3 regions of the Bradyrhizobium sp. B120 genome follow, and region 2 is predicted to be linked to each of the others. Evidence: predicted binding sites of a transcription regulator. Region 2 holds the regulator's gene; each other region holds the start of a gene.
What was found. Region 2 encodes PhoB, which activates phosphate uptake and scavenging genes when phosphate is short. Its sites were predicted from a motif close to TGTCATNNANCTGTCAT; they were not measured.
Positions count from the first base shown of each region.

Region 1: a site for PhoB is predicted at 4,383-4,399, ahead of ACOIX3_RS33210 (alkaline phosphatase D family protein). Genes of this name have one in related genera too.
Region 3: a site for PhoB is predicted at 2,494-2,510, ahead of ACOIX3_RS30755 (glycerophosphodiester phosphodiesterase family protein). Genes of this name have one in related genera too.

Region 1 covers NZ_CP185242.1:7,143,977-7,151,899, reverse strand. The annotation lists gene ACOIX3_RS33220 (indolepyruvate ferredoxin oxidoreductase family protein) at 33-3,506, shown strand; gene ACOIX3_RS33215 (hypothetical protein) at 3,744-4,190, shown strand; gene ACOIX3_RS33210 (alkaline phosphatase D family protein) at 4,489-6,069, shown strand; gene ACOIX3_RS33205 (aldo/keto reductase) at 6,235-7,053, shown strand; gene ACOIX3_RS33200 (hypothetical protein) at 7,147-7,362, opposite strand; gene ACOIX3_RS33195 (amidohydrolase family protein) at 7,595-7,923, shown strand, end outside.
Region 2 covers NZ_CP185242.1:8,272,285-8,280,207, forward strand. The annotation lists gene ACOIX3_RS38370 (aspartate aminotransferase family protein) at 1-641, opposite strand, end outside; gene ACOIX3_RS38375 (GcrA family cell cycle regulator) at 1,138-1,650, shown strand; gene phoB (phosphate regulon transcriptional regulator PhoB) at 1,888-2,598, opposite strand; gene phoU (phosphate signaling complex protein PhoU) at 2,729-3,445, opposite strand; gene pstB (phosphate ABC transporter ATP-binding protein PstB) at 3,543-4,361, opposite strand; gene pstA (phosphate ABC transporter permease PstA) at 4,358-5,203, opposite strand; gene pstC (phosphate ABC transporter permease subunit PstC) at 5,208-6,197, opposite strand; gene pstS (phosphate ABC transporter substrate-binding protein PstS) at 6,428-7,438, opposite strand; gene ACOIX3_RS38410 (ATP-binding protein) at 7,575-7,923, opposite strand, start outside.
Region 3 covers NZ_CP185242.1:6,616,426-6,624,348, reverse strand. The annotation lists gene ACOIX3_RS30760 (alpha-mannosidase) at 1-962, shown strand, start outside; gene ACOIX3_RS30755 (glycerophosphodiester phosphodiesterase family protein) at 1,005-2,402, opposite strand; gene ACOIX3_RS30750 (HlyD family secretion protein) at 2,604-3,575, opposite strand; gene ACOIX3_RS30745 (ABC transporter permease) at 3,562-5,913, opposite strand; gene ACOIX3_RS30740 (HlyD family secretion protein) at 5,910-6,971, opposite strand; gene ACOIX3_RS30735 (hypothetical protein) at 7,473-7,775, shown strand.

The DNA.
Region 1 (7,923 bases), 1.1 Mb from region 2:
GCGTGACCTGATCGGCGGGGAGCCTGAAACTGATGGCGTTGATGGAAGTTGGACTGGACGACAAGTACCGGTTGGATACGAAACGAATCTTCCTCTCCGGTACCCAGGCTCTGGTCCGATTGCCGATGTTGCAGCGCGAACGCGACCGCGCGCACGGGCTGAACACCGCGGGTTTCATCTCCGGCTATCGTGGCTCGCCGCTCGGCATGTACGACCACGCGCTGTGGCGGGCGAAATCGTTCCTCAGGGAGCATGACATCGCCTTCGTTCCCGGCCTCAACGAGGACCTGGCGGCGACCGCGGTGTGGGGCAGCCAGCAGGTCGGCATGTTCCCCGGCGCCAAGGTCGATGGCGTGTTCGGCATCTGGTACGGCAAGGGTCCCGGCGTCGACCGCTCGCTCGACGCGCTCAAGCACGCCAATTCCGCGGGCACCTCGCCGAATGGCGGCGTGATTGCGCTCGCCGGCGACGACCATGGCTGTCAGTCCTCCACCCTGGCGCATCAGAGCGAGCAGGTGTTCGCCTCGGCGCTGATGCCGGTGGTCAATCCGGCGACGCTACAGGACTATCTCGACCTCGGCATCCTCGGCTTTGCGCTGTCGCGCTATTCCAGTTGCTGGGTCGGCTTCAAGGCGATCTCGGAGACCGTCGAAAGCTCGGCCTCGATCGTCAGCGATCCCGATCGCATCAAGATCATCATGCCCGACGATTTCGAGATGCCGCCCGGCGGGCTGTCGATCCGCTGGCCGGATCCGCCGCTGGAGGCCGAGCGCAGGCTGCATGGGCCCAAGATGGAGGCAGTCGCGGCCTTCGCCCGCGCCAACCGGTTCGACCGCATCGTGCTGGATTCCAAGCCGGCGCGGCTCGGCATCATGGCGACCGGCAAGGCCTATCTCGATCTGCGCCAGGCGCTGGCTGATCTCGGTATCACCGATGCCGACGCGCAGGCGCTGGGCCTGCGCATCTACAAGGTGGCGCTGACCTGGCCGCTGGAAGCCCGCGGCGCGCGCGACTTTGCCGAAGGCCTGCAGGACGTGCTGGTCGTCGAGGAGAAGCGCGGCTTCATCGAGGACCAGCTGGTCCGCATCCTCTACAACATGGACGCCTCCAGGCGTCCATCGGTGGTCGGCAAGTGCGACGAGAGCGGCGCGCCGCTGTTGCCGAGCGAGGGCGAGCTGACGCCGACCATGGTGGCGGCCGCCGTGGTGGCGCGGCTGCGCCGGCTCGGTCACCACAGCCCGCTGCTGGAGCAGCGTCTGGCCAAACTCGAGGCGTTCGATCGCCCGGCCGAGGGCACGGGCACAATCAAGCTGCAGCGCACGCCGTATTTCTGCTCGGGCTGTCCGCACAACTCCTCGACCAAGATTCCCGACGGCAGCCGCGCCATGGCCGGCATCGGCTGTCACGGCATGGCGCTGTCGGTACCGAACCGCAACACCCAGACCATCTCGCATATGGGTGCGGAGGGCGTGAGCTGGATCGGGCAGGCGCCGTTCACCAGCGAACAGCACGTGTTCCAGAATCTCGGTGACGGCACCTATACGCATTCCGGCTTGCTGGCGCTGCGCGCGGCGGCCGCCGCCGGCGTCAACATCACCTACAAGATCCTCTACAACGACGCAGTCGCAATGACCGGCGGCCAGCCGGCCGAAGGCGGCTTCACGGTGGCGCAGATCGCGCATCAGGTCGCGGCGGAAGGCACCAAGAAGCTTGCGATCGTCTCCGACGATCCCGACAAATATCCCGCCAATTACTTCCCCTCCGGCGCCACCATCCATCATCGCCGCGAGCTCGACGCCGTGCAGCGCACCCTGCGTGAGATCGAGGGCCTCACCGTTCTGATCTACGACCAGACCTGCGCTGCCGAGAAGCGCCGCCGCCGCAAGCGCGGACTGTTTCCCGATCCGGCCAAGCGCGTCTTCATCAATGAGCGCGTCTGCGAAGGCTGCGGCGACTGCTCGGTCGCGTCGAACTGCGTCTCGGTGCAGCCGCTGGAGACCGAGCTCGGCCGCAAGCGCCGCATCGACCAGTCGAACTGCAACAAGGATTTCTCCTGCGTCGAGGGCTTCTGCCCGAGCTTCGTGATGGTGCAGGATCCCAAGCTGCGCAAGGCCGACCGCACCGCCGCCGATCCCAAGGCGCTGTTCGCGGACCTGCCGGCGCCGCCCGCGGCCGCGTTGAGCAGCCCCTACAACATCCTGATCACCGGCATCGGCGGCACCGGCGTCATCACCATCGGCGCGCTGCTCGGCATGGCGGCGCATGTCGAGGGGCTCGCCTGCTCGACGCTCGACTTCACCGGCCTGTCGCAGAAGAACGGCGCGGTCATGAGCCACGTGCGGCTCGCGCCGACATCCGACATGCTGACCACGGTCCGCATCGCGCCCGGCAATGCCAATCTGATCCTCGGCTGCGACCTCGTCGTCGCCACCAGCGTCCCGGCGCTGAGCCGCGCCGAGCGCGGCGTCACCCGCGCGGTGGTCAACGCCGACCTGTTGCCGACCGCGAGCTTCGTCATCGATCCCGATATCGACTTCGAGGCCAGCTCGATGCGCGACGCGCTGAACGGCGCGGTGAGACCGGATGATCTCGACATCCTCGATGCCACCGGGCTTGCCACCGCGCTGATGGGCGACAGCATCGCGACCAACGCCTTCATGCTCGGCTTCGCGTTCCAGCGCGGCGCGATCCCGCTGTCGCTCGAGGCCATCCTGAAGGCGATCGAGCTCAACGGCGCCGCGATCGAAATGAACAAGACCGCGTTCTCGTGGGGCCGGCTCGCCGCGCATGATCTGCCGCGCGTGGTCAGCGCCGCCCGCTTCAAGAACGCTGGCGCCGCGCCGGCGAAGAAGACGCTCGATGAGGCGATCGCGTTCCGCGCCAAATTCCTCACCGACTATCAGGACGCGGCCTACGCCAAGCGCTACCTCGACGACGTTGCGCGCGTCCGCTCCGCCGAAGCTGCGGCAGCGCCGGGCTCGCAGGACCTGACCGAGGCCTTTGCCAAGGGCCTGTTCAAGCTGATGGCCTACAAGGACGAATACGAGGTCGCGCGGCTCTATTCCGATGGCGAGTTCAGCAAGGCCTTGAGGGAGCAGTTCGAGGGCAATTCCGGTTTGAAGGTCTTGCTGGCGCCGCCCTTGCTGGCGCAGCGCGATCCCGTCACCGGGCGTTTGCAGAAGCGCGAGTTCGGGCCGTGGATCTTCAAGGCGTTCGGCCTGCTGGCGGGGCTGAAGGGCCTGCGCGGCACCGCGTTCGACATCTTCGGCTACACCGCCGAGCGCAAGAGGGAGCGCGCGCTGCCGGTGGATTACGCGGCGATGATCCTGCGCCACCTCGACGGCAAGAAGCCGCTCGATTTGCCGCGCCTGGTGGCGCTGGCGAAGGCCGCGGACCTGGTGCGCGGCTACGGCCACATCAAGGAAGGCAACGTCGCGCGCTACCGCACCGAATGCGCGCGGCTGGAGCGCGCGATCGGCCAGCCGTTGGCGCAGGCCGCCGAGTAGGCTGGAGCGTTTTCGAGCGAAGTGGCTACCGGTTCGCGTGAAGAAAACGCGTTCAAAACACCAACCTAGAAACCCGCTCCGATACCATCGGAACGGCGTTCCAGGTGGTAGGCAGCGGGAACTTTCCACGGCCGCCTTGGTTGACCGGTAACCCTGCCCGCGAGCCGCGGCTGGATTCGCGCGGCCGGGCCCCTACATAACGGCCGTTCTGTTCGAGTGATTTCAGGAGGCCCTTTGATGGTCCTGAAAAACGCTTTTGTTGCAACTGTTTGCACCGCGTGCCTGGCGTTGGGTGGCGTGGCGTTTGCCGACGACTACCGCCCGAGCGAGTTCTTCAGTCTCGACCTCTCGCAGGCCGTGCTGTCGCCGAAGCCGCTTGGCCCGCCGGCGCAGTTCCAGCCGGTTCCGGTCGAGGCCAAGACCGATCGCAGCCCGGATCAGCACGCCAATGTCGAGCCGCGGGTCGATCAGCCGAAGGTCGAGCCGCAGAAGGCGGTGCGCACAAGTAGGGTGACGGAACCGCGTGACGCGGCGCCACATGAGCGCAAGCGCGCAGCGGCGCACGTTCCCGCCCGGGCCAAGCTCGCCCGGCGCCACTCGAACCCGCTCGATGCGGAAGCCCGCGACACCAGGATCCAGACCTGGCCGTGCCGCACCGGCGGCATCTGCAACTGGCAGCGGTGAGAGTGCCTGCCGCGCCTGTGCTCTCTCAAGGTGCGCCAATCCCAAACCCGTCATCCTGAGGAGCGCGCTCGTGCGCGCGTCTCGAAGGATGCACGGCCCGTCCGTGGCCGATTCATCCTTCGAGACGGCGCTGCGCGCCTCCTCAGGATGACGCGTAAGCCGCTGTTGTTCCGATAGCCGTCTCATCCCCCGAGTCATCCCGCCGTCGCAAAACCGTCGGCGCAGAGTCAAGAAACCGTAAGGGCGGAGTCAAACAGCGCAGGCAAAACCTTCGTTGCGATTCGACGAAGGTTATTCGATGCCGACAGCGATCTCCGCGAGGGGGCGAGGCCTCACGAGGCGTCAGCTTCTGGTGCGCTCGGCATCGACGGCCGCGCTGGCAGGAGTGGGCGCGCTGGCAAAGCCATATCTGAGCCGCGCCGCCGATCGGCCCGCAATCGCGGGCATCCAGTCCGGCGACGTCGCCAGCGATTCCGCTGTGATCTGGGCCCGCACCGATCGCGCCGCGCGCATGCATATCGAATGCGCCGCGGTCGAAAGCTTCGCCACCATCCTGCGCACCGCGTCCGCCGATGCGCTGCCCGACCGCGACTTCACCGCAAAGCTGCTGCTCGATGGTCTGCCGCCGGGACAGGACCTGTTCTACCGGATCCGCTTCGAGGATCGCGACGGCATTGCGGGTGAAAGCCGCGTCGGGCACTTCCGCACCGCGCCGTTGGACCGCCGCTCGGTCTCGTTCGTCTGGTCCGGCGACGTGGTGGGGCAGGGCTGGGGCATCGACCCCGCGCGCGGCGGCCTGCGCAGCTACCGCACCATGCTGAACGAGCGTCCGGACTTCTTCATCCATTCCGGCGATCACATTTATGCCGATTGCACGGTGCCGGCGGAGCAGACGCTGCCGAACGGCGAAGTCTGGCGCAACATCGTCACCGAGGAGAAATCGGTGGTCGCCCACAGCCTCGAAGAGTTTCGCGGCAACTACAAATACAACTGGCTCGACGAGAATTTCCGCGCCTTCCACGCCGAGGTGCCTGTCTTGGCGCAGTGGGACGACCATGAGGTGGCCGACGACTGGTCGCCAATCGGCACCGCTGACGCGACCGGCTACGATACGGACGGCAGCTCGCGCCTGGTGGCGCGGGCGCGGCGCGCCTTCCACGAATTCATGCCGATGCGGCTGATGCCGGAGCGCGACGGCCGGGTCTATCGCAAGATCCCCTACGGGCCGCTGCTCGACGTCTTCATCATCGACATGCGCTCCTACCGCGATTCCAGCTGGAACAAGCAGGGCGATCCGGACCAGGCGTTCATCCTCGGCGAGAGCCAGCTCGCCTGGCTGAAACGGGAGCTGGTGGCGTCGGATGCCACCTGGAAGGTGATCGCCGCGGATCTGCCGATCGGCCTCGTCAGCCTGGATGCCGTCGCGCTCGGCGACGGCTCGCCGGAGCGGCGCGAGCACGAGATCGCTGACCTCCTGTCCTTCATGAAGCGCGCCGGCGTCCGCAACACGGTGTGGCTCACCGCCGACATGCACTACACCGCCGCGCATCACTACGATCCGAACCGCGCGGTGTTCCAGGAATTCGAGCCGTTCTGGGAGTTCGTCTCCGGCCCGCTGCATGCCGGCACCTGGTCGCCGGGCGAGCTCGACAACACCTTTGGCCCGAAGGCGATGTACCAGAAGGGCTGCTCGGCCGAGCAGGGCGACAATCTCGCGCCGTGCTTCGGCCTGCAATTCTTCGGCCGCGTCGACATCGACGGCAGGACCGGCGTGATGAAGGTGACGCTGAAGGACGTCGACAATCACGATCTCTGGTCGGTCGTCATCGAGCCGCGGCCGGACGCGCGGCCCGGCCAGATCATGGCGCAGCATATCTAGGCTCGCGAAAGCCGTCGCGACATCTTGATTTGCGGGCGCCTTGCCCGAAGGGTCGGTTTGCGGGCAGACTGCGTGCTGGCAGTTCTGCCAATTTCATTCCTACCAGACGATTTGCTGGCGTGACGTCGTCGATGACATCGGCGCCCCACGCGTCAGGAGCTATCCATGGACAATCTGCAGACACAGGGCATCAGCCTGCCGCAGCTCGGGCTCGGCACTTTCCGCATGCAGGGCGATGCCTGCCGCGCAGCGGTCGAGAGCGCACTCGGGCTCGGTTACCGGCATATCGACACCGCCGAGATGTACGGCAATGAGGAGGCGATCGGAGCCGCGATCGCCGACGCGAAGGTCGCGCGCAAGGACCTGCACGTGACCACGAAGGTTTGGCACGAGAATTTGGCGCCGGACGCGATCCGGAGAGCGTTCGACACGAGCCTGAAGAAGCTGCGGCTCGATCATGTCGATCTCTACCTGGTGCACTGGCCGTCGCGGAACATGAAGCTGCCGGCCGTGTTCGAGACGCTGACGAAGCTGAAGCAGGAGGGCCGCACCCGCGCGATCGGCGTCGCCAATTTCACCACCGCGCTGCTCAAGACCGTGGTCGAAGACATCAAGGCGCCGATCGCCTGCAACCAGATCGAATATCACGCGATGCTGGACCAGACACCGGTGCGGAAATATTTCGCCGCGAAATCGATCCCGCTGGTGGCCTATTGTCCGCTGGCGCAGGGCCGTTTCGCGACCGATGAGACGCTGGCGAAAATCGGCACCAAGCATGATGCCACCGCTGCGCAGGTGGCGCTGAAATGGTTGCTCGACCAGAACGGTGTTGCGGCGATTCCAAAGGCCTCGCGCGCCGAAAGCCAAAAGGCCAATCTCGACGCGCTGAAGGTTGAGCTCGACGATGACGACCGCAAGGCGATCGCTGCGCTGCGCAAGGACATGCGCTGCGTCAATCCGGGCTTTGCTCCGGCGTGGGATTGAGATCGGCGCGCATCTGGATAAGGACGCAGAACAAGAAAATGGCTCCGCGAGGAGCCATTTTCCGTTGTGTCGGTCTTTCGTGTGTGCCGGCGCTTAATAGCGATCCCGCCTGATGACCACCGCGCGGTCATGGTCGTGATGCCAGCCGCGATGCCAGCCACGGTCGTGGCGCATCTCGGCGCGCGCGCCCCAGCCGCGATCCCAGTGGTGATGGCCGCGCTTGATCACGACGGTCTCGGCGCTCGCGATCGACGGAATGGCCACTGCAAGGGCACCAATCGCCGCAAGAACAAAGCTAAATTTCTTCATCTCATCCTCCTCAAATGATGCGAGGAGGAAACCGTGCAGGTATCGAAACGTTCCTCAGGGAACCGGGTGAGTTTTCTGAACGCTTGTTCAGCAACCATCGCAGCGCAACCCTCGCCGTGTGTTTGCTGCACAACCGACGCGTGAGCGTTACCGCCTCTTTCGGTGGTCTTGCCTAACCACGGTGTCCGACGCATCATCACGCCATAAAATCAATGTTCGGGGGGACGTTGCCGTGGGTGAATTTTCACGCCGGGATTTCTTGAAAGGTACGGGATCGGCCGCTGCTGCTGTCATAGCAGGGCCGGCCGCTGCGGCGATGGGACCGGACGACAAGTTCGACCTCGTGATCAAAAGCGGCGACGTGATCGATCCCAGCCAGTCGCTGCGCGGCAAGCGCGACATCGGCATCCGCTGGGGTCTGATCGAGGCGATCGAGGACGAGATCCCGGCGGCGCGCGCCGTCAAGACCATCGACGCCTCGGGCAAGCTCGTGATGCCAGGCCTCGTCGATCTGCACTGCCACGTCTACCCGTATGGATCGGCGATCGGTATTCCCGCCGA
Region 2 (7,923 bases):
AGCAGCAGGCCATGCTCGTCGCACAGCGCGCGCAGCGCCTTGAAGAACGCCTGCGGCGCCGAGCGCACGCCGCCCTCGCCCTGCACCGGCTCGATCAGGATGCCGGCGGTGTGCGGGCCGATCGCCTTCTTCACCGCCTCGATGTCGCCGTGCGGCACCTGGTCGAAGCCGTCCATCGGCGGGCCGAAGCCCTCGAGATATTTCGCCGAGCCGGTCGCAGCCAGCGTGCCGAGCGTGCGGCCATGGAAGGCTCCTTCGAAGGTGATGATGCGGTAGCGTTCGGGATGGCCCTTGGAGAAGTGGTGGTGGCGGACCAGCTTGATCACGCCCTCCATCGCTTCGGCGCCGGAATTGCAGAAGAACACGAAGTCGGCAAAGCTCTGCTCGCACAGCCGCGCGGCAAGCACCTCGCCGTCCGGGCTCTTGAACAGGTTCGACATGTGCCAGAGCTTGGTCGCCTGCTCCTGCAGCGCCTTGACCAGATGCGGATGCGCATGCCCGAGCGCGTTCACCGCGACGCCGGAGGTGAAATCGAGATAGCGGTCGCCATTGGTTGCGATCAGCCAGGCGCCCTCACCGCGCTCGAAGCCGAGATCGACCCGGGCGAAGACGGGGAGCAGATGCGACGAGGCGTTGGTCATGGCGTTCACTGCCGGTTTGAAGCCGTCAATTGCTGCGCGCCTTGACGCCAACGCAGCAACCGCCAGCTTCGGAAAACAAAACGGCCGCCTTTGCGGGCGGCACGTGCGGGTCATTCTATGCGGCGGCCGGTCAGTGTCAATCGCCAGGAGCCGGCCTTTGCCGGCCTTCCTGCAATGCGAAACCGGCGCAATCCGGAGCATTCCGGTGCGGTGGAAAAGCCTCATAGCAATGCTTAACTTTGTGGGAACATGTGGACGCACGGCCGCGGACTCTTGCGCCAGAGTCACGCCATATTGTAGCGTTTGGCCTGTCGGGTACGACATCTCGTGCGGCAGTACTGGACCCTCTAAGTAGCCTTCGTGTCTCCTGTAAACGTTCGGGCGCAACACCGTGCCCGGCGAGGGCTAAGGGATTCTGGCCGCAGGGATATTTGTCCAGATTGGCTCGCAGCGCCGCTCCGATGAGTGGCCGGCGCCATGCGAAAGGAAGAATGTGATGACTCTATTGACATGGTCCGACGATCGCGTCGAGCAGCTGAAGAAGCTCTGGGAATCCGGCCTCTCGGCCAGCCAGATCGCGGCGGAACTTGGCAATGTGACGCGAAACGCCGTGATCGGCAAAGTACATCGGCTCGGCCTCTCCGGCCGCGCCAAGGCCCCCTCCACGGCTGCGCCGCGGCAGCGCAAGGCGCGCCCCGCCCAGCATATGATGCGGGTGGCGCGCCCGGTCTCGCGCGGCAACACCGCGCTTGCGCACGCCTTCGAGGTCGAGATGGAGCCCGATCCGATCTCCTTCGACAACGTGGTGCCGATGAGCCAGCGGCTGTCGCTGCTCGAGCTCAACGAGGCCACCTGCCACTGGCCGGTCGGCGATCCCTCGAGCCCGGAATTCTTCTTCTGCGGCGGCAAGGCACTCGCCGGCCTGCCCTATTGCGCGCATCACTCGCGCGTCGCCTACCAGCCCGCCGCCGATCGCCGCCGGCCGTCGGCGAAGCCACAGATCAAGTAAGCACTCGGGAAACTGCCTGGACTACAAAACAAATCCCCGCGAAAGCGGGGATTTTTTTGTGGCTCGTAGCCCGGATACAGCCGCCAGCGTCGTCCCGGCGCAGGCCGGGACCCATAACCACGAATGGGTGTTGTTAGAAAGTCGTCTAGCCGCGTGCCGATTGCGCCCGCCGCGGCGTATGGGTCCCGGCCTTCGCCGGGACGACAGGGTGTTGCGGCTTGTGATTACCGCACGGCCTTACGGCTGCGGCTCGGCCTTCGCGAAGCGGTCATCGAGTGCGTAGCCGGCGCCGCGCACGGTGCGGATCGGATCCTGCTCGCGGCCCGGATTGAGCAGCTTGCGCAGGCGGCCGATATGCACGTCGACGGTCCGCTCATCGATATAGATGTCGCGGCCCCAGACGCTGTCGAGCAACTGCTCGCGGCTGAACACGCGGCCAGGGTGCTCGAGGAAGAATTCGAGCAGCCGGTACTCGGTCGGACCGAGATCGATCGGACGCCCCGAGCGCGCCACGCGGCGCTTCTCGCGGTCGAGCTCGATGTCGCCGTAAGTCAGCACGGTCGCAAGCCGCTCCGGGCTCGCGCGGCGCAACAGGCCCTTCACCCGCGCCAGCAGTTCGGGCACCGAGAACGGCTTGACGATGTAATCGTCGGCGCCGGTGGCAAGCCCGCGCACGCGCTCGCTCTCCTCGCCGCGCGCGGTCAGCATGATGATCGGAAGCTGCTTGGTCTCGGGCCGCGCCCGCAGACGGCGGCACAGCTCGATGCCGGACAGGCCCGGCAGCATCCAGTCCAGTACCACGAGGTCGGGAACGCGCTCCTTCAGACGGGTGTCGGCATCGTCGCCGCGCCCGACCGTTTCGACATCGTAGCCTTCCGCATCGAGGTTGTAGCGCAACAGTGTCGTCAGCGCTTCCTCGTCTTCGACTACCAGAATGCGTGCGCTCATCGGTTTAAGTTCTCTCTCTGTGGTGATCCGTTGCCCAGACGCAAACCGAAACGCTTACTTTCCTGAGCATAATCCCCGCGGAAACGACTTGTCGTGAAGACAATCCGGCTCCGCGCTTGCGGATCATGTCCTAGGTACCCGGCACCGTGGTGGCAAAGTTGGTCATGTCGCCCTTCGGACGCTTGTCGGTGATCTGCTGGCCCTCGATCATATAGAACACGGTTTCGGCGATGTTGGTGGCGTGATCGCCGATCCGCTCGATGTTCTTGGCGCAGAACATCAGATGGATGCAGAACGAGATGTTGCGGGGATCCTCCATCATGTAGGTCAGCAGCTCGCGGAACAGCGAGGTGCAGATCGCATCGACCTCCTCGTCGCCCTTCCAGACGTTCATCGCCGCCGGCAGGTCGTGCGCGGCATAGGCGTCGAGCACCGACTTGACCTGCGACAGCACGAGGTCGGTCATGTGCTCAAGGCCGCGGATCAGCTTCAGCGGCTGGAAATCGCTTTCCAGCGCCGCGACGCGCTTGCCCATGTTCTTGGCGAGGTCGCCGATCCGCTCAAGGTCGGTGGCGACGCGCATCGCGCTGACGATTTCGCGCAGATCGATCGCCATCGGCTGGCGGCGGGCGATCGTCAGCACCGCGCGCTCTTCGATGACGCGCTGCAGATTGTCGATCTCGATGTCGGCGGCGACGACGCGCTTGCCGAGCGCGACGTCGCGACGGATCAGCGCGTCGACCGACTCGGTGATCATCCGCTCGACGAGGCCGCCCATCTCGGCGACCAGGCGGGTCAACTCCTGCAGGTCGCTGTCGAATGCCTTGGCGGTATGTTCAGAAGCCATCGCTTGTCTCCCTCATGATCCCGGGGATCATGATTTGGTGTCCTCAGTTTCGCATGATCCGATCGGAAAACCGGTGCCCACTTTTGCCGATCATGCGCTAGCCGAACCGGCCGGTGATGTAGTCCTGGGTGCGTCGATCGCTCGGCGAGGTGAAGATCTTGTTGGTGTCGTCGAACTCGATCAGCTCACCGAGATACATGAAGGCAGTCTTGTCGGAGACGCGCGCCGCCTGCTGCATGTTGTGGGTTACGATCGCGATCGTGTAGTCCTCGGAGAGCTCCTGGATCAGCTCCTCGACCTTGGCGGTCGAGATCGGATCGAGCGCCGAGCACGGCTCGTCGAACAGGATCACCTCGGGCCGCACCGCCACGGTGCGCGCGATGCACAGGCGCTGCTGCTGGCCGCCGGAGAGCGACAGGCCGGAAGCGTTCAGCTTGTCCTTGACCTCGTTCCACAGCGCGCCGCCGCGCAGCGCCTTCTCGACCCGGTCGTCCATCTCGGACTTCGAGATCTTCTCGTAGAGGCGGATGCCGAAGGCGATGTTCTCGTAGATCGTCATCGGGAACGGCGTCGGCTTCTGGAACACCATGCCGACCCGCGCGCGGAGCAGGTTGAGGTCGAGCTTGGGATCGAGAATGTTGGTCTGGTCCAGCATCAGCTGGCCGACCGCGCGCTGGCCCGGATAGAGATCGTACATCCGGTTGAAGATGCGCAGCAGGGTCGACTTGCCGCAGCCCGACGGGCCGATGAACGCCGTGACGCGGTTGGTGCCGAGCGTCAGGTTGATGTTCTTCAGCGCGTGGTGCTCGCCGTAATAGAAGTTGAGGTTGCGCACCGTGACTTTCGGCGGCGCTTCCGGCAGCGGCACCTGGGGAACGTGGCTCGCGACGGTTGTGGAGACGGAAAGCTCGGTCATTTTGCGGCCCTTTCGGCACCAAGGATACGCGCGCCGATATTCAGCGCGAGCACAGTGAAGGTGATGAGCAGCGCACCGCTCCACGCCAGCTCTTTCCAGTAGGCGTAGGGGCTCTGCACGAAGTTGTTGATGGTCACCGGCAGGTTGGCCATCGTCTTGGTCAGGTCCAGGCTGAAGAACTGGTTCGACAGCGCGGTGAACAGCAGCGGCGCGGTCTCACCGGCAACACGGGCGGTCGCCAGCAGCACGCCGGTGATCAAGCCGCTACGGGCGGCACGATAAGCGATCCGCTTGATCACCAGCGAACGCGGCAGGCCGAGCGCGGAGGCCGCCTCGCGCAGCGGATTGGGCACCAGCAGCAGCATGTCCTCGGTGGTGCGCAGCACGACCGGGATCACGATCACGGCGAGCGCAAGACTGCCTGCGATCGCCGAGAAGCCGCGCATCGGCACCACCACCGCGCCATAGATGAACAGGCCGATGATGATCGAAGGCGCGCTGAGCAGGATGTCGTTGATGAAGCGGATCACCGAGGTCAGCTTGTCGTGCTTGCCGTACTCAGCGAGGTAGGTGCCGGCGAACAGGCCGAGCGGCGCGCCGATGCCGACGCCGATCACCGTCATGATGACCGAGCCGACGATGGCGTTGAGCAGGCCGCCTTCGGTCGAGCCCGGCGGCGGCGTGTTCTGGGTGAACAGCTGCACGCTGAGGCCGGCAAGGCCGTTATAGACCAGCGTGAACAGGATCAGCGCCAGCCAGGTAACGCCGAACAGCGCCGCGCCGACACAGAGTGCGCGAATGACGATGTCGCTGCGGCGGCGGGATTTGTAGATCGGGTTCATGGCGCTATTTCCCCGCTTTCGTTTCAAGCCGCATCAGCATCAGCCGGGCGCCGGCGAGCACGAAGAAGGTCAGCACGAACAGCAGGAGGCCGAGCAGGATCAGGCCGGACTGGTGCAGGCCGTCGCTCTCGGCGAATTCGCTAGCGATCGCCGCCGAGATCGTGGTGCCCGGCGCGAAGATCGACGACGAGATGCGGAACGAGTTGCCGATGATGAAGGTCACCGCCATCGTCTCGCCGAGCGCGCGGCCGAGCGCCAGCATGATGCCGCCGATCACGCCGACCCGGGTGTAGGGGATCACGACGCTGCGGACGACTTCCCAGGTGGTGCAGCCCATGCCGTAGGCGGCTTCTTTCAGCACCGGCGGCACGGTCTTGAACACGTCGACCGAGATCGCGGTGATGAAGGGCAGCACCATGATGGCAAGGATCAGCGCGGCGTTGAACAGGCTGAGATAGGACGGCGGACCTGCGAACACCGCACCCAGCACCGGAACGCCCTCGAATATCCTGATCATGAAGGGCTGGAACGTGTTGGCCAGGAACGGGCCCAGCACGAAGAAGCCCCACATGCCGTAGATGATCGAGGGAATGCCGGCGAGTAGCTCGATGGCGATGCCGATCGGGCGGCGCAGCATTTGCGGGCAGAGTTCGGTGAGGAAGATGGCGATGCCGATGCCGACCGGAATGGCGATCATCATCGCGATGACCGAGGTGATCAGCGTGCCGTAGATCGGGCCGAGCGCGCCGAGCACCGGCGGATCGGCCGAGGGCGCCCAGCGCTGCGTCCAGAGGAAGGCGAAGCCGTATTCCTTCATCGCCGGCCAGGCGCCGGCGATCAGCGACAGGATGATGCCGCCGAGGATCAACAGGACCGAAATCGCCGAGATGCGGGTGATCCAATAGAAGGTGAGATCGCCGAGCTTGAAGGCGCTGAGGGCCTTGGCGCGATCGTAAGGTCCCGCGGCTTCCATCACATCGCTCTGAACAGCCATGTCTGCCACGCCAATCCCCTCATTACTATGTGAAAGCTACGCAAACCGCTACGCCCCGAAGCGATCTTCACTGACGCATTTGGCCGGGCGTCGTTCCGGCTTGCGCCACCCGGGGCGCGAACCCCGGCCCCGCCCCGCGTTTCTTGCCGCGGTGATGGAAGCCAGGGCCTCAATCGGTCGACCTGTGCCGCCCCTGAGAGGCGGCACAGGCGTTGTTCAAAGCGTCGGACTTAGCTCTTGATGTCCGAGGACCAGGTCTTCTCGATCAGCTTGACGACCGATTCCGGCATCGGGATGTAGTCGAGCTCTTCGGCCGCCTTGCCACCCTTCTCGAAGGCGTACTTGAAGAACTTCAGCGCTTCCTGCGAGGCCGCCTTGTCGGTCGAGTCCTTGTGCATCAGGATGAAGGTCGCCGCAGTGATCGGCCAGGAGGCTTCGCCCGGCTGGTCGGTCAGGATCACGTAGTAGCCGGGAGCCTTGGACCAATCGGCGTTCGACGCAGCGGCCTGGAAGGCGGCGACGGTCGGCTGCACGGTCTTGCCGGCCTTGTTGACCAGCGCGGTGTAGGTCAGCTTGTTCTGCTTGGCATAGGCGTATTCGACATAGCCGATCGCGTTCTTGGTCTGGCCGATGTTACCGGCAACGCCCTCGTTGCCCTTGGCGCCGACGCCGACCGGCCACTCGACCGCGGTGCCGGAACCGACCTTGGACTTCCAGTCGGCGTTCGACTTGGAGAGGTAGTCGGTGAAGTTGAAGGTGGTGCCCGAACCGTCCGAACGGCGCACGACGGTGATCGCGTCGGCCGGCAGGGTCAGCTTCGGATTGAGCTTGGCGATCGCCGCGTCATTCCACTTGGTGATCTTGCCGAGATAGATGTCGCCGAGCACTTCGCCGGAGAGCACGAGATCGCCCGGCTTGATGCCTTCGACGTTCACGACCGGAACGATCGCGCCCATCACCATCGGCCACTGGACGAGGCCGTCCTTCTCGAGCTGCTCGGCCTTGAGCGGCGCGTCGGTCGCGCCGAAGGTCACGGTCTTGGCCTGGATCTGCTTGATGCCGGCGCCGGAACCAATCGACTGATAGTTCAGGCCATTGCCGGTGTCCTTCTTGTAGGCGTCAGCCCACTTCGAATAGATCGGGAACGGAAACGTCGCGCCTGCGCCGGTAATATCGGCAGCGAAGGCCGACGTCGAAGCGGCGACCATGCCGGCAACGACGATTGCTTTGATGAAATTCATGGGGTGGTCTCCATCTTGTGAGCGAAGCGCCAATTGCGCCCGATCGCGCTCACACCGGTCCATCTAGGAGCGGTCGGTGCTGCTTTTACGAAGGTTGGATGACAGTTCGATGACAGCACTAAGTGACTGAAAACGCTTAGCTTTGGGTCGGTAATGGGGTCTTCGGCCGGGGAAAACAGGCGGTAAACGTCGCGCCATTCTTCGGCACGCTCTCGATCAGAAGACGCCCGCGATGACGGTTAAGAATATGTTTCACCAGCGATAATCCGAGGCCGGTTCCGCCCTGGTTACGGCTGTCGCCGACGTCCACCCGATAGAACCGCTCGGTCAGCCGCGGCAGGTGCTCCGGGGCGATGCCGGGGCCGAAATCCCGTACCATGACACGGATTTCGGGGCTCCCCTCGCCCGATGTGCCCGAAACGGTCTGATTGAGCGACACTATGACGCGGCCGCCCGAGGCGCCGTATTTGAGGGCGTTCTCGATC
Region 3 (7,923 bases), 1.7 Mb from region 2:
TGCATGTCTCGACCGGGCGCGAGACGTTCGCATCACCGGCTGCGCGCTTGCTGCTGCTCGATGACAGGCCGCTCGATTTCGAGGCATGGGATATCGATCCGTTCGCGCTGGAGACCGCGCGCGACGCGGCAGGGGAGGTGAGTTGCGAGGTGCTGTCGGATAGCGGACTGCGTGGTGAGCTTCGTTTCGAGCGCTCGCTCGGACGCGCGAGCGGGCTCTCCCAGGTGATCCGTCTCGATGCCGGCGCTGATCGTCTCGAATTCGAGACGACGGTCGATTGGCAGGAGCGCAAGACGACACTGAAGATCATGTTCCCCGTGGCCTGCCGCGCATCGAACGCGACCTATGAGACGATGTTCGGCGCAACCGAGCGGCCGACGCATGCCAACACGGATGCCGATGCGGCCAAGTATGAAGTGCCAGGTCATCGCTGGGCCGATCTCGCCGAGCCGGATTTCGGCGTGTCGTTGTTCAGCGATTGCCGTCATGGCTATTCGGCGTTTGGCAACCAGCTCGCGCTGACGCTGCTGCGCGGCTCCGAGTTGCCTGATCCACAGGCCGATATCGGACGTCACCGGATGCGCTATGCGATCTATCCCCACCAGGGTGATTGGCGCACGGCCGACACGGTCGGGCGCGCTTTGTGCTTTGAGCGTCCGATGCTCTGGGCCAAGGGGCAGCCGCATGCGCCGCTGCGGCAGTCGTTCCTGACCGCGGCGCCGGCCAACGTGATCGTCGATACGATCAAACCCGCCGAGGATGGCGAAGGCTGGGTGGTGCGGCTCTACGAGAGTGCAGGCGTCCGCGCCGCCGCGACGCTCGATTTCGGCGCCGACATCTCGTCGGTGTGGATCAGCAACACGCTGGAAGATCGCATCGCGGCCATTCCGACCGAAGCGCGGAGCTGCCGTTTGTCACTGCGGCCGTTCCAGATCGTGACGCTGCGGGTTTTCCGGCAGTGATGCAGGCGCGCTCGGTGATGCCGGGCGCGCCTTGCTGCGGCGTCACCAGCCCAGTTCACGCAGGTAAGCAGCGCGGGCGGCAACGCCGGTGTGGGTGAAATCGGTGAACACCCCGTCCACGCCGAGACGGAAGAACTTCAGATATTCCAGGCTCGGGTCGCCGCGATAGTCGGCAGCCAGATATTTCTTCTCGTTGCGGAACGTGAAGACATGCACGAACAGGCCGAGCTTGTGCGCGTCGGCAATGACGCTGGTGGCCTCCTGTGTCGAGGCATCCGCCGTCGATCCCTTGTAGGGCGTGCCGTCGGCGTTGTTGTCCTTCCACGGTGAGATCTTGTAGGGGACGATATAGGCCTTCCACGGACCGATGCCGTCGGCATAGGTCTTGATCTCCGCGAGGCCCTCGGGCGTCAGCATCGCATCGAAGGTGCGGCCGTCACCCGCGACCGTCCAGTCGTACGGACGGGAATTCGCGATGTTGTTGAGCAGCACCTTGCCGGTCTTGAAGTCGACGCCGTTGCCGTCGATGAGCTGGACCTGCCGCGTTTCCAGTCCGTGGCTGCGCATATATTTCAGGCTGCCGGGCTCGAAGCTCTGAACGATGATCGGCGCGTCCTTCGCGTTGAGGCCGTTATCCCTGGTGATCTTGATCAGGGCATCCTCGAGCGGGTGGCTGCCGGGCGCGCCGCAGCCATTGGCGATCGCCTGGGCATTGTTCCAGGTCGGATTCTTGGTTTCCGGATAGACCGAGATCGAACGCCCCGTCGCCTTGCTCTTGGCCTTGGCGATGTCGATGACATCCTGGAAGCTGATGACCGGAAACTTGCCGTTGAACAATTTCGGCCGTTCGTTGGCCGCATCGTAGGTGGTGCCGGCGATCCACTGCTTCAGCTCGGCCATGGTGAAGTCGGTGATCGACCAATCATTGGTGTGATCGTCGCCGTCGACGATCAGCGCCTTCAGCACCGATTTTGGATCGGCCGGATCGATCAGGTCGGTGGGGTATTCGGCCGGCCCGCTGGTCGGCGTCTGCGCCCACTTCACCTTGGCGGCAACGCCGGGCACCGTGCGCTTGCGTTTGGCGACTTCCGCATTGGTCTTCGCCACCTCGGCGACGTTGGTGTTGTCGCCGAGCCATGGATTGTGGCGTGCCACCAGCACGCAATCCTTGGTCAGATGCAGGTCCTCTTCGAGCGCGTCGGTGCCGAGGTCGGCGGCCAGCTCATACGAGGCCTCGGTCTCCTCAGGCACCAGGCCCGGGACGCCGCGATGCCCGATCACCAGCGGCAGCTTGCCGTCGACGGTTAGGAACGGCTTGGCGCCGGCCGGCGCCGAGGCGGTTTGCGCTGAAGCCATCGACGGCAGCAGGACCGCCAAGGCCGCCGCGCCGAGCAGCATCGCGCCAACATGCACCTTCCGTCGCGAACGAATCTGCCTCACGGCCAAATCTCCATCTTTTGCGTGGCATCGGGGCGATGCCATAAGGCCAAGCCGAACAGGGCCGACGCCGTTGTCTTCTTGTCGCAATCTTCTGACAGTCCGATGACTATTCGGCGAGGCGGGCCGACACAAGCTGCCGCGACGCGCCGGAGGGCGACAGCTCGCACCTCATTGCGGCTCGCGGCCGAGCGCGGCGTGTTGTCAACGTTCGATCCGGACGCTCATGCCGGGTTCGAGGCCTTCCGCGGCGCCTACGGGGTCAAGACGCAGGCGCAGCGTGTTGCGGTCGTGATCGCCGATCACGCGCTCGGCCTGCCAGGTGGCAAACACCCCGAGCGGCCGCAACTCGGTGATGGCAGCCTTGGCGGCGGCGCCGGAAACGTTCGGTATCACGCTCACCGTCTTGCCCATCGCAAGGCCGTCGAGATGGTCCTCGCGCACGTTGAACGATAGCCATTGCTTGCCGGTCGCCGCAATCATCAGGATCGGCTGGCCCGCACGCACGTTCTCGCCCACTTCGGCGGCGATCACACTGACGACGCCGTCGACCGGCGCGCGCAGCACCATCTTGTCGAGACGGCGCTCGAGCACCGCGACGGCAGCCGCGGCCGCCTGCACCTGCGCGTCGGCGATGGCGCGCTCCTCCTTGGTCGGCCCTGCCACACCCGCATCGTAATTCGCCTGGGACGCCGCCACGCCGGCGCGCGCCGCGGCAACGTCGTTCTCCGCCTGGTCGAGCGCCTGCTGGGTTTCAAAACTCTGGCTCGCCAGCGTGGTGATCCGCCTGAGCTGGGTCTCCACATAGTCGAGGCGCGAATTGGCTTTGGAGATCGCAGCTTTCAGCGAGTCGATCTGCTCGCGGCGTACGCCGGCATAGACGTTGTTGCGGCTCGCCACCGCGGCAGCATGCGCGGCCCTCGCCTGATCGGCCTGTGCGGTCAACTCGACCGCGGAGAGTTTGGCGAGGACGTCGCCCGCGTGCACCTGCGCGCCTTTCTCGACCGCGATCGATACCAACTGGCCGTTCACTTCCGGCTCGATCCTGACCTCGGTCGAGCGGACCACGCCGACGATTGCGGGCGCCGGCGTCGCGCGGCTCTCGGCGTAGATCAGCGCACCCGCGACGAGCACAAGCGGGATCACGATCATGGCTGCGCGCCTAGCGTTGGGCATGTTGCTGTCCTCTCTTGAACACCAGCGCGGAGATCACGGCGAGCACGAAATAGCCGAGCGCCAGACACCACAACCTGAGCCAGTCATGCGAGACCTCCCAGATGCTGGCGCCGAGCTGGTTGATTCGCACGAGGCCGTCGATCGCCGAGTCGGCCGGGAACAGCCGGCCGAGTGCCGTGGCCGCAGGGGGGATGGCCTCGCGCGGCCATGCGAAGCCGGCGGTGAAGAATTGCGGCAGGCTGGTCGCCAGCAGCAGGATGGTGGCGTTTTCCGGTCGCGTGAACCAGGCGCCGATCGCCTGTCCCAGGAAGCTCGTCGCCAGCAGGAAGACGGTCGCCAGCGCGAAGATCTGCGGCAGGTGCCCGAGCGTCGAGAAACCATAGATCCGCGGCAGCACGATCAGATAGAGCGCGAGCGCCGGCAGATAGATGGTCAGATGGGCAACGCCGCGCCCGAACACGCCCGCGACCAAGTTGCGAGAGTTCGCAACAGTGCTGCGGGAATTCGCCAGCGCCGTGCCGGTCAGCATCGCCGCGCCGATCAGCAGCGTCTGTTGCAGGATCAGGATGAACGCCGCCGGGACGATGTAGCTCGCATAGCCGCCGACCGGGTTGAAGATCGGTTGCAGCAGAACGTTGGCCGGGCTGAGGCTCGCGAGCTTCGCCTTGACCAGGCTTGCGTCGGAGCGGGCACCCCGCGACACCAGTTCGGATGTCAGCATGCCGATCGCGGTGGCGACGGCGCCTGCGGTCGACCGGAAGATGAACAGATAGGTGGCGTCGGCGTAGACCGGGATGTGCGCGGTGAGGCCCTTGAGCACGTCGCGCTCGGTGCCGGGCGGGATCTGCACGGCGGCGAATGCATAGCCGCGGTCGATCGCGGTGCTTGCCTCCGCCAGGGTGCGGGCGCGCACCGTGACGCTCAATGTGCCGCTGGCATCGAGCGTCTCGACGATCTGGCGCGAGAGATCGCTGAGATCATTGTCGACGACCGCAATCGGCAGCTTGCGGAGGATCTGGTTGAGATAAGGCTGCGGATAATAGATGCCGTAGACCAGTGGGGCGAGGAACAGCAGGCTGAAGGCACTGCGCGTTCCGAGCACGCGCCGCCACTCCGCCAGGAAGGCGCCGCCGACGCCCGATGGCGCCGGCTCGCTCGCTGGCGGCCCCTCGGGCCGCGCCGTCGCAAACCAGCCGCGGCGCGTCAGGCTCGCCATGCGCCACCATGCGAGCGCGGCAAACAGCAGCGTGAGTCCTGCGAGCGCCGCGAACGGAATTGCCGATTCCGAGGCCGGCAATCCGCGCGCCGCCTGTCCCATCAACACCGCCATGTACCAGCGCAGCGGCAGGATCGCGCTCCAGACCTGCGCAAACGTATTCATGCCGATGCTGGGAAAACCGACACCGGCATAGCCGAAAGCAGGGGAGGCGATCAGGCCGGCAAGGCCGAGCCCGGTCGCGAGGTCGCGGACCAGAAGCTGCAACAGCGCGCCGAGCGACAGATAGGCGATGATCAGAAGCAGGCCCGCGGCGATCATCAACAGCGCGTCGCCCTTGAAGGGAATCTGCAGCACGCCCTCGAGGATCAGCGGCTGGGCCAGCATGATCAGGATGAAGATCACGAACAGCGGCGCGAGCTTGCCGGCGAGCGCGGCGATCGGATCGCCGCCGGCGCTTTCGAGCCACTCGCGCGCGTTGCGACGGCGGAATTCGGAGCCAACCGAATAGCCCGCGGCGAGCGTGATCACGACGTGGATGATCGTCGGCAGCAGCGCGCGCAGCAGGAATTGCGCGTAGTTCTTCTGCGGATTGACCAGCGCGATGGTCTCCGCCGATAGCGTTCCCATCGACGCCGGGGCGGGGGCGGCGCGGTTGGCGGGAGCGGCCGCGCTCGCGGCGGCGGACAGCACATCGTTCAGGCCCGACGACGCGATGCCGGCCGCGGTCAGGAATTGCTGGTTGTAGAAGCCGACCACCTGCGGACGGCGATCCGCCTTCAGGTCGCGTTCGAAATTCGGCGGGATGAAGATCGCCGAGATCGCCTTGCCGGACCGGATGTCCTGCACGGCTGACGCGAGTGAGCCGGAGTCGTCGACGATCCGCAGACTCGGCGACGCCGCGACCTGTTGCGTCAGCGCGCGCGAGGTATCCGACTTGTCGGTGTCGACGATGGTGACGCCGAGGCCGCGGATCACCGGTTGGCTGAACACGGTCGTGAGCACCACGAAGGCGAACAGCGGCACGCCGAAGATCAGCAGCAAGGCGACGCGGTCGCGCAACAGCCACCGGCATTCGCGCTGTGCGACCCGCCAGAATCCGGGCTGCGATGCCAGCCTCATTGGCGCGACCGCCAGTCGAGATAGGCGCTCATGCCCGGCCGCAGCTCGGGCACCGGCTGCACCGGGTAGGCGCGGATCGAGAATGTCCTAAGATCGAAATCGCCGGTGGCCCGGGTCGCCCGCCAGCTCGCATATTCGCCCTTGGTGGCGATCAGCTTGACCTCGACCGTGACATGGCGGTCGTCGAGCGCCGGAATCCGGACGTCGAACTTGTCGCCGACCTTCAGGCCTTTGACGAGGTCCTCGCGCAGATCGAAATGGATCCACAGATCGCCGAGATTGATCAGCGTCACCAGCGGCACGCCCGGCGAGACGAACTCGCCGGGCTCGACGTTGCGCTGATAGACCTGCGCTGAGACCGGCGCGTAGACCGCGAGCTGATCGATCACCGACTGGACGCTCTGAATGTCGGCCTCGGCCTTCTCGACATTGGCTTTCGCGATCGCGCGTTCTTCCTTGGTGTAGCCGTTGACCGCCTGCTCATAGGCCGATTTCGCCTGATCGAGCCCGCGCTCGGCTTCGTGCAGCGCATCGGTGGTCTGATCGAGGCGGGCCTGCGGCGCGTTGCCTTGCTCGGTCAGCGTCTTGGCGCGATCGAAGGTCTTCTGCGCCAGCACCTGCGCGGCCTCCGCGCGCTCCATTTCCGCCTTCCGCGCGGCAATCGTTTCCACCCGCGTTCCAACCATGACATTGGCGAGCTGCGCATCCGCAACGGCCTTGGCGGCGCGCATCTGGTCCTGCTTTGCAAGCGTTTCCGGGTTGTCGATCTTCACCAGGACGGCGCCCGCGGCGACGTTCTGGCCGCGCTCGACCGGGATGTCCTTGACCCGTCCGTCGACGCGCGCGGCGATATCGAGCCGCGTCGCATCGACCTCGCCCTGCACGAGCAGCGGCTCGGGCCGCAGCAGATAATAGATCGACAGCGCAACGATGATCGCGGCAACGACGCCGACAATGATGGCCGGTGTGCGTGTCGCAGCGTGCGCGTTGTCCTCGCGTGCTGCCTGTGGCGGCTCCGACGTGCTTCGGCTCTCGTTACCAGAAGGTGACACGTCCATAGCTGACCCCACATTGGCTCATGACCAGGATAGTCATTCACTATGGCGTGGATGTTAAATCCTGCCAACCTCGGCAGCCTGTCCGATCCGGCTCGAATCTGACCGAAGCAACCGCGTCCAGTGTTGCGCAAGCGATATCGTTGCGATGTGCGCCGCATCGACGCGCGGTTGCATGCACAATTCCGGCCGCGGGCGCTTTGAAGCGCGGAGCCCGCGTGCTCGCCGCATGTGACGAACCATCCTGCAGTGAACCCACGTTCCGCCGGGGTTCGCGCCTGCGACCGCCAGCGTGCCCGCTGACTTTCGCGCCGCTGCCGCGTGGCCCGAGCAGGCCGCCATTGCGGGCCGCGCATGGCATCGCCGGTCACACGGATATTTGAAGCCCTGTGCCCGAATAAATCGCATCCGATTAAATCGTGATACTTGAAGACCGGCCGCGCCATGCCTTTATCAGGCGCGAGCGAATTAATCGTATGCGATGTAAATCGCGGGAGCGTTACCATGACTACCAGGCTTTCCCACGTCGCCAGGACGTTCAGAACCAGGACCTTCAGAACCATCGCGCTGGCGGCAATGCTGTCGGCCATCACGGCGACCGCCGCCTCGGCCCAGGCCGCGATCTCCGAGCCGGCAGCCTATCAGGCGCTGTATCCGTATCGCGACGTGCTCAACAACGGCGCGCCGACGCCGGCGGCCAAGCTGGTGCTGCTGCCGCCCGCGGTGCTGCAGGCGCTGCAGGCGCAGGAGAGCGGCATCGGCGTCGTCCATATGCCGCGCCGCAGTGCGCATCGTGCCGGGCGTTGAGGCCCAGCGAAGAGGATGTGCGTCGATTGGCCCACATCCTCAAACCGGATCAGACCAGCTCTCGCGCCTGTGATTGAATGATAATAATCATCCTATTGATCGCCGACGCGGCTCGACTACGTCGAAATAGAGCAGCTTCTTCTTATGA